Regions from separate parts of the Brucella sp. NBRC 12953 genome, predicted to be linked through region 1. Evidence: riboswitches for the same ligand, from Rfam matches in the RefSeq annotation. Region 1 holds a riboswitch; the other holds the start of a gene.

Region 1 (4,511 bases):
GTCAGCAATTGCCCTTGCCTGCACCGCTTTGGCGGGTTGCACGTCTAGTTCCGGCATCGACAGTATCATGCCGCAGCCATCTGCAGAGCTGACCAGCTCGGTTGTCAGGCCTTCTGCACCTTTGACAGAAATGGCGAGAGCCCCGCAATCAATGCCATCCGCACCACAGGAAGAAGTTCTTGCCTGGGCTGGTCCGGTTCCTGATGCGGGCCCATTTAAAAACGAGCCGCCTGCACCATTGACGCAGCGTCCAGAGCAGCGTGTGGTGGCTCCAATCTCGGTTCCGAAGCCGGAAGTCGCGGCTTACCCACCTGTTCGCCTTGATCGGCAAACGCGCAATAAGGTCTATAGCCAGCGCTTCCGCGATGCGAAGCCGATCAACTTCGGTAGTGTTTCGCCACGCAGGCATGCAGTGCATGGTGTAGATGTTTCGCGTTGGCAGGGAGACATTGACTGGGCAACGTTGCGACAGAACGGTGCGAATTTTGCCTATATCAAAGCGACCGATGGCGGCGATCATCTCGATCCAATGTTCCGCAAGAACTGGCGTGATGCCAAGGCTGCAGGCTTGAAGCGTGGTGCGTATCACTTCTTCTATTGGTGCCGCGTAGCCAGTCAGCAGGCTGATTGGTTCATTCGCAACGTGCCGGTTGATCCAGATGCGCTGCCGCCGGTTATCGACGTTGAATGGAACGGCGACTCGTCGTGCAAGCGTCGTCCATCGCCTGCTCAGGTGCGTGAAAAGATGCAGGTTTTCATGGATGCGCTTGAGCGCCATTATGGCAAGCGTCCGGTTATCTACACCGCACCAGATTTTTACGATGATAATTTGAAGGGTGCGTTTACCGATTATCCGTTCTGGCTGCGTGCTGTTGCGCAACATCCATCCAAAGTCTATCCGGGTCGTCGCTGGGTCTTCTGGCAGTATTCCGGCTCAGGATTGTCGCAGGGCGTGAACGGCAAGATCGATCTGAATGTCTTCCACGGAAGTGAAGACCAGTGGCACCAGTGGATCGGACGTTTCGCGAGCTGATTTCTGGGGTCGAAATTGAGAGAGCGCTAATCTGATAAGTTAGATTAGCGCTTTAATATTCTGTTTTATATTGATTTATAGATGCTCAGTAAGCTCAATCAGGCTTGCCGATCTTTGCCAGATCATATGGCGTCGATTGATACATCTCATTGATCCAGTTCCCGAAAAGTAGATGTGCATGGCCTCGCCAGCAGTTCTGTGGTTTGCGGCTTGCATCGTCGCTTGGGAAATAGTTGGCTGGCACGGGTGTATCTGGTTGCAGCTGGATATCCCGGAAATATTCATCAGCAAGCGACGTCGTATCGTATTCGACGTGATTGAACATATGAAGTGCGCGGTGCTTCGGGTCTTCCAGCAAGCAAAGACCGCTTTCAGGGCTATCGACGAGAACCTTCAGATTGCTATCTACCGGGATGTCGTCTTTGCGCACTTCCGTCCAACGAGAAACAGGAATTGCAAAGTCGTCTGAAAATCCGCGCAGGTAAGGCGATGCTGGAGCAAGGTTTTGTTGGCTGTAAACACCTGACGCTTTACCGGGCAGGTCATATTTGCTCATGCCATGGAAATGATGCACAGCCGCCTGTGCCGCCCAGCAGATATTGAGCGACCGATGAACATGGGTCTGTGTCCAGTCGAAGACACGCTGCATTTCGTCCCAATATGTGACTTCTTCAAACGGCATACGCTCGACTGGCGCACCGGTAATCACAAAGCCGTCGAAACGTTCGTCCCGCACCTCTTCCCAAGGTCGATAGAAAGAAAGCATGTGATCTGCAGGCGTATGGCGCGCTACGTGATTGGTGATGCGAACAAGCGTCAATTCCAGCTGCAATGGAGTTGAACCCAGAAGACGCGCAATCTGCGTCTCTGTCGTGACCTTGTTTGGCATGAGATTGAGAAGGCCGATTTTCAGCGGCCTGATATCCTGACGGATAGCATCTGCCTCACGCATGACCATAACGCCCTCGGCTTCGAGAACACTGGTTGCGGGCAGATCGTCAGGAATTTTAATAGGCATGTCGCGTCAGTCCTTCGTTATGTGAGAGCGGACGCGTGTGGCTTGATCCGTATATTTGCCGGTTGGCCACATCCTTCCATTTTAGGAAGTACCACCTTGCCCGGAAAGGCAGGTTGGCGTTGGGCGTCGCCCCAACTCTTGATGTGACGCTACTTCTACTCAAACTCCTGCGTCCTGGCAATAGTGTTTGAATGCTTGTAACTCGGCTGTGATGGAATTTTATTCTAACAATTTAACGCGCAAAGTTGCTCCGGTTTAAAGAGCGTCTCCAAGACGAAAAGAACTGTCTTTTACATGCGCGGAACAAGCCGTCGCATTACGCGTTTTTCTTTTATCCGCCTGGTATGGTAAACTGTTGGTAAAAGGGAGGGAAAAATGAGCAACATTATATTTTGGATGGCGCTTGTCATTCTGCCGGTTCTGGCCGGAACTGCTTTCGCTTACCTTCGTCACATGCATCATGGTGATGATTTCTAAGCGGTAATTCAGATTGCGCCTGAAAGCTTCGAATGTTGGAACATTGATCCGATTGGATCAGATCGGAGCTCTAGGCATCTGTTTAACGCGCATCTCTGTCAGAAAACTGTTTCACACTTTTCGGGATGCGCGTTGATGACGTGGCTTACTAACTGTCTTGACGAAATAGATTGATATCAACATTACTAAGTAATGCCAGATAGTCGCGCCGTTCCGTTTGAAACCACGCTTCTTGTGCGTGATACCTGTCTTTGTTTGCATGTTCAGCGTGCAGCCCGTGCGCTTGCCCGTTATTTTGACGAGGAACTTCGCCCTTCTGGTCTCAATAATGGTCAGTTTTCGCTTCTAATGGCATTAAATCGCCCCAGCCCGCCGCCTATGAAGCCGGTGGCGGAACTGTTGGCCATGGATCAAACCACCCTCACCGCAGCATTGAAGCCTTTGCAGCGCAATGGCTGGGTGGAGATTGTCGTAAATCCCGACGATCGCCGCCAACGCCTTCTTTTGCTTACATCTGAAGGACAAACGGTTCTTGCATCAGCTGTTCCTATTTGGACATCGGCTCATGCAAAACTCGAAAGCACGTTCTCCGGCAATAATCTTGAATTATTTCGTCAAGAATTAATGTCACTTTGCCGTTAGGCTCTTTACCATCTGCCTGATAACGTTAGTTTGCGAAGTGCAACTATCGTACGAAAAGCGTGACTCGGGTTCACGCCAACCTCAGGTGGTATAACTTCAATGAACGGACCGGATACCCCCCATATCCTCGTGGTTGGTGCAGGCTTCGGAGGCCTGCAATTAATTCATGATCTCAAAGGTGCCAATGTTCGCATAACCCTTGTCGATCAACGCAATCATCATCTTTTTCAGCCGCTGCTTTATCAAGTTGCAACAACGATCCTCGCTACATCGGAAATAGCCTGGCCAATTCGCCATCTTTTCCGTGATCGTAAGGAAGTGACGACATTGCTCGGCACTGTCGTGGGCGTCGACGCATCCGCAAAACAGGTGCGGCTGGAAGACGGCACAAAGATTAATTATGACACGCTCGTCTTGGCCACTGGCGCACGGCACGCCTATTTCGGCAATGATCAATGGGAAAAGCTGGCACCCGGTCTTAAGGCGTTGGAGGACGCTACGACCATTCGCCGCCGCTTGCTTCTGGCTTTTGAACGCGCAGAGCGCGAAACAGATCCAGAGAGACGGCAGGCACTGCTTACTTTCTCGGTAGTTGGTGGGGGACCAACTGGGGTGGAGCTGGCAGGCATTATCGCAGAGCTGGCCAAGCAGACAATGTGGCCTGAGTTCCGCAATATCGATACGCGTGAGGCGCGTGTGCTGCTTGTAGAGGCAGGGCCACGCATTCTGGCTGCATTTCCAGAAGACTTATCGACTTACGCACAAAATGCTCTTCAGAAGATCGGCGTAGAAGTGCGTCTCGGCGTACCTGTCAAGGAGATCACGGAAGATGGCGTGACCGTTGGCGAAGAGTTTATTCCCTGCAAAACCGCTATCTGGGCTGCTGGTGTCGCCGCATCGCCTGCAGCTTCATGGCTCGGAGCGGAAAGCGATCGTGCAGGCCGCGTTCGCGTGCTTTCCGATCTTACGGTGCCGGGACACGAGAATATCTTTGCGATTGGCGATACAGCCTGGGTTGAAGGACCTGACGGAAAGCCTGTGCCGGGTATTGCGCCTGCCGCAAAACAGCAAGGCGCTTATATTGCAAAGGTTATTCGCAGTCGCGTTTCAAGTAGTGCTGCTCCAGCGCCGTTTCGTTACCGCCATCAGGGCAATCTCGCGACTATTGGTCGAGGTGCTGCCGTGGTTGATATGGGGCGGATCAAGCTTAAAGGTGCAATTGCCTGGTGGGTATGGGGCATCGCCCATATCTTCTTCCTGATCGGCACGCGTAGTCGCGCAGCCGTTGCCTGGAGTTGGCTCTGGACATTTATATCCGGGCAGCACAGTGCGCGCCTGATT
Region 2 (4,511 bases), on a different contig from region 1:
GCCGTTCAGTTGGGTGCAAGCATTGACGCTATTCTCAAGCGTCATAACTATCCGGAAACAGTTGCACGCCTGCTGGCAGAAGCGACTGTGCTCACGGTTCTGCTTGGCACGTCTCTGAAATTCGAAGGCAAGTTCATCTTCCAGACCCAGTCCGACGGACCTGTCGATATGCTGGTCGTGGATTTCCGTACACCGCGTTCGGTGCGTGCTTACGCGCGTTTTGATGCCGAGCGCGTCGCGGAAGCGGTGAGCGCAGGCAAGACACGTCCGGAAGAACTGCTTGGCCGTGGCACGCTTGCTTTTACGGTTGACCAGGGTTCCCACACGCAGCGCTATCAGGGCATTGTGGCTCTTGATGGATCGACGCTGGAAGAGATCGCACGCACCTACTTCCGCCAGTCGGAGCAGATTGCAACCGATATGAAGCTAAGCGTTGCAAAGCTCGTTGAGCGCGGCAGCGACGGCAAACTGGTCGAACGTTGGCGCGCCGGTGGCTTGATGATCCAGTTCCTGCCGGAATCCGAAATTCGGTCACGCATGCCGGACCTTCCGGGTGGCGATGGCGACGAAAACACAGTTGTTCTCGACCTTGAAGACGACGGCTGGGATGAAGCGCGCTCGCTGGTTGGCACGATTGAAAGCTCGGAACTGACCGACCCGCAGGTTGGCTCGGAACGTCTGCTTTATCGTCTGTTCCATGAGCGTGGCGTTCGCATCTATGAGGCGATCCGGGTTGTCGATGATTGCGCCTGTTCGCGCGAAAAGATCGAAGGTGTCTTTTCAAACTTCTCGGCTGAAGAAATTCACGATAGCGTCGAGGATGGCAAGATTTCGGTTACGTGCGAATTCTGCTCCAAAACCTATGAGTTTGATCCTGCACAGTTTGCGAAATAAATAAGCGCATCCCGAAAAAGCGCGACGCGGTTTTCGGGATATGTGACGAATGAAAAAGGCGCTTCAAGAGAAGCGCCTTTTTTAATTCAGCGTGCGGCGGGCTTCTGGAATATCCAGCGAGAAAGCCGGAATATCGACTTCAAAGGCATTCCCGTCGGAAGCCTGCATTTGATATCGCCCAACCATGACACCGGATGTCGTGCTCAAGGGGCAGCCTGAAGAGTATTGATAAGAGTCGCCGGGATTAAGCGTCGGCTGTTCGCCGATAACGCCTGCGCCCTGTACTTCTTCAATATGGCCATTGCCGTCTGTGATCTGCCAGTAACGCGAGCGCAACTGTACAGTCTGAGATGAATTGTTGGCGATTGTGATCCGGTAGCCCCAGACATAGCGGTTGTCTTCTGGCTCGGACTGGTCTTCGAGATAAAACGGTTCAGCCGTTACTTCGATACCCCGCGTTACCGCTTTGTACATACGCACCCGCCTTTGAATCGCATCAAGTCTACTTGTCTCACCTATCGCTAAAGTTGCGCGGGAGGTCAACGAGTTGATGCCGACAAATGCAGCGCAATTGCCGAAATGTTCCGGCAATTGCGTCGTTTATGCATCGTTTTGCGGTCGAAAGCTGCAAAATTAGTCGATTTTTGTTATCGAGTGGCAGCTAGCGCTTCCAGCACATCCTCAACCAGATCATCCTGATCTTCGAGACCGACGGAGATACGCAACATACCGTCAGAAATACCGAGTTCCGCGCGGGCTTCGTCCGTGAGGCTCTGATGCGTAGTTGTGGCGGGATGAGTGATGATGCTCTTTGCATCGCCCAGATTGTTGGAAATGCTGAAGACCTGCAGCGCATTTTCAAACTTGAACGCAGCTTCCTTGCCGCCTTCGAGTTCCAGCGCAATCAGCGTCGAGCCGCCAGTCATCTGCTTGGCGATGATATCGGCTTGTGGGTGGTCAGCGCGGCCGGGATAAATGACCTGTTTCACACCTGCCTGACCGGCAAGCGCATCGGCAACGGCTGCAGCCGACTGTGTCTGCTGACGCACGCGAACACCGAGCGTTTCGAGGCCTTTGAGCATGATCCATGCATTAAATGGGCTCATACCCGGACCGGTATGACGGAAGTAAGGCTGGAGAACTTCTTCAGTCCACTCCTGATCGGAAAGAATGATCCCGCCAAGACAACGGCCCTGACCATCAATATGCTTGGTGGTCGAATAGACGACGATATGCGCGCCGAGTTCCAGTGGCTTCTGGTAAAGCGGCGTTGCAAACACGTTGTCGACGATCAGCTTTGCGCCGATTTCGTTGGCAATGTCTGCGACAGCAGCAATGTCGATCACTTCGAGCGTCGGGTTCGACGGGCTTTCGAGCAACATCACTTTGGTGTTCGGACGAACAGCTGCTTTCCAGTTTTCAATCTTTGAGCCGTCGATGATCGAAAACTCAACGCCATAGCGCGGCAGCAGCGTTTCAATAATGTAACGCGACGACCCAAAGACGGCGCGTGCGCAGATGACGTGTTCTCCAGCCTGTACCTGACAGAGAATGGAGGCGGCGACCGCCGCCATACCGGAGGTGAAGGCGCGCGCATCTTCGGCACCTTCAAGCGCACACATGCGCTTTTCAAACATGTCTGTGGTTGGGTTGGCATAACGCGAATAGATGAACCCCGGGTCTTCGCCTGTGAATCGCGCTTCAGCGGCTTCTGCCGTCGGGTAAAGAAAGCCCTGCGTCAGATAGAGGGCTTCGGACAACTCTGCAAAGCCCGAACGCAGCGATCCTGCATGAACGAGCTGAGTTGCCGGGCGTAACTTACGGGTAGTCTTATTCGTCATTTTTTTCCAACCTGTCGAAAGCTGGTCGGCCGGGGCCTGGAAATGCCTCGGCGCCCAATAAAAAACCGGCCTCGCGAACACGCAAAAGGCCGGTAACGAACCGCGGCCTTATTTTAGCGAATTCTTTAACGTGGCTGCAAGCCGGCCGGCCAAATCACCACGGAACACTTTTTCCTTATGCCTCTTGGGCAGGGTCGTCAATGCTTGGAAGGTCAGTTTTCAGGAAAAGAGCTGCCGGTGAAAGGTGCTTGGCCTCTGATTCCTGCGGAAAACCCCGAAACCAAGGGCTTTGAGGGTTGGCATCGGTGCTTAGAGCGGTCAATGGTCTTAGACCAATTTTAAGTAATTCACGGAGTTCAGTGGTATGACACAGAGGGAAGCAGGAATTCTGGCAGATGCGGATATTGCCGCGCTGTTTGAAAGCGGTTTGCTCAAATCTGCGCGTCCATTGGATGCCGATCAGATTCAGCCTGCAAGTCTTGACCTGCGATTGGGTGTGAAAGCCTATCGTGTGCGCGCATCCTTCATGCCCGGTCCGGGAACGCCGGTTATCGACAAGCTGGAACGTCTCAAGCTTCACGAGATCGATTTGACCGCAGGCGCGGTGCTTGAAACCGGCTGCGTCTATATCGTGCCATTGCTTGAAAGCTTGTCGCTTTCGCCGGAATTGTCTGCTTCCGCTAACCCGAAAAGCTCGACGGGCCGCCTTGATATTTTCACCCGCGTTATCGCCGATGGTGCGCAGGAGTTCGACAAGGTGCCTGCTGGCTATAATGGCCCGCTTTATCTCGAAGTCAGCCCACGTACTTTCCCGATTGTTGCACGCACTGGCTCGCGCCTGTCGCAAATCCGTTTCCGTCAGGGACGTGCCCAGCTCACTGAAGCAGAACTTGCAACATTGCATCAGAACGAAACGTTGGTGGCTGCAGAACAGCCAAATATCTCTGGCGGCGGCATCGCGCTGTCAGTTGATCTGTCGGGTGATAAAGACAAGCTGATCGGCTATCGCGGAAAGCATCACACAGCTGTTGTCGATGTCGATAAGCGAGCTGCCAATGACGTTCTCGACTTCTGGGAGCCGATCTATGATCGTGGGTCGCGTGAACTGGTGCTCGACCCGGATGAATTCTATATCCTCGTTTCGCGCGAAGCGGTGCATGTGCCGCCGCTTTTCGCAGCGGAAATGACGCCTTTCGACCCGCTGGTCGGTGAATTCCGTGTGCATTATGCAGGCTTCTTTGATCCGGGCTTCGGTCACACCGCTGCTGGTGGAACGGGAAGCCGTGCGGTTCTGGAAGTGCGCAGTCATGAAGTCCCGTTCATTCTCGAACATGGCCAGATTGTCGGCCGTCTTGTTTATGAGCATATGTTGAATCGCCCGAAAGCGCTCTATGGCCTCGATCTGGGATCGAACTATCAGGCGCAGCAACTTAAGCTCTCCAAGCATTTCAGGTGATTGCGTTCTTCCTGATCCCGTTCGTATAAAGTGGGATGTGGTGGAGGACTGCTTAGGTGAGAAATGGGAAGGATGAGGTTCGGGAAATCATAACGGATGTGCCATCGCGCCGTCTGTCCGTGGGCATCGTTGCGTTGCCCGGTTTTACGCTGACGGCCCTCAGCCTGTTTCTCGACCCATTTCGCCTTGCAGCCGATGATCGTGATAAAAGCCGCCAGATCCGGTGTGCCTGGAAAATCTGCACATTGTCGGGCGATCCGGTCACATCCAGTTCCGGTATGGTGATTGAACCGACAGCACCCATCGGTGAGCTGGATGAG

The links. A riboswitch is a leader RNA that binds a small molecule or an ion and turns the genes downstream of it on or off. The one in region 1 is predicted to bind S-adenosylmethionine.
Region 2: another riboswitch for S-adenosylmethionine. It lies ahead of ABWV94_RS04435 (O-succinylhomoserine sulfhydrylase); the one in region 1 lies ahead of ABWV94_RS16420 (homoserine O-succinyltransferase).

What each region holds. Positions count from the first base shown of each region.
Region 1 is NZ_BAABSV010000006.1:311,209-315,719, reverse strand. Features, by position in the region: gene ABWV94_RS16425 (GH25 family lysozyme) at 1-1,033, shown strand, start outside; gene ABWV94_RS16420 (homoserine O-succinyltransferase) at 1,128-2,051, opposite strand; SAM-I-IV-variant riboswitch at 2,093-2,201, opposite strand; gene ABWV94_RS16415 (MarR family winged helix-turn-helix transcriptional regulator) at 2,721-3,170, shown strand; gene ABWV94_RS16410 (NAD(P)/FAD-dependent oxidoreductase) at 3,270-4,511, shown strand, end outside.
Region 2 is NZ_BAABSV010000002.1:101,084-105,594, reverse strand. Features, by position in the region: gene ABWV94_RS04445 (Hsp33 family molecular chaperone) at 1-894, shown strand, start outside; gene apaG (Co2+/Mg2+ efflux facilitator ApaG/CorD) at 976-1,368, opposite strand; gene ABWV94_RS04435 (O-succinylhomoserine sulfhydrylase) at 1,542-2,735, opposite strand; SAM riboswitch at 2,826-2,906, opposite strand; gene ABWV94_RS04430 (2'-deoxycytidine 5'-triphosphate deaminase) at 3,100-4,191, shown strand; gene ABWV94_RS04425 (GlxA family transcriptional regulator) at 4,248-4,511, shown strand, end outside.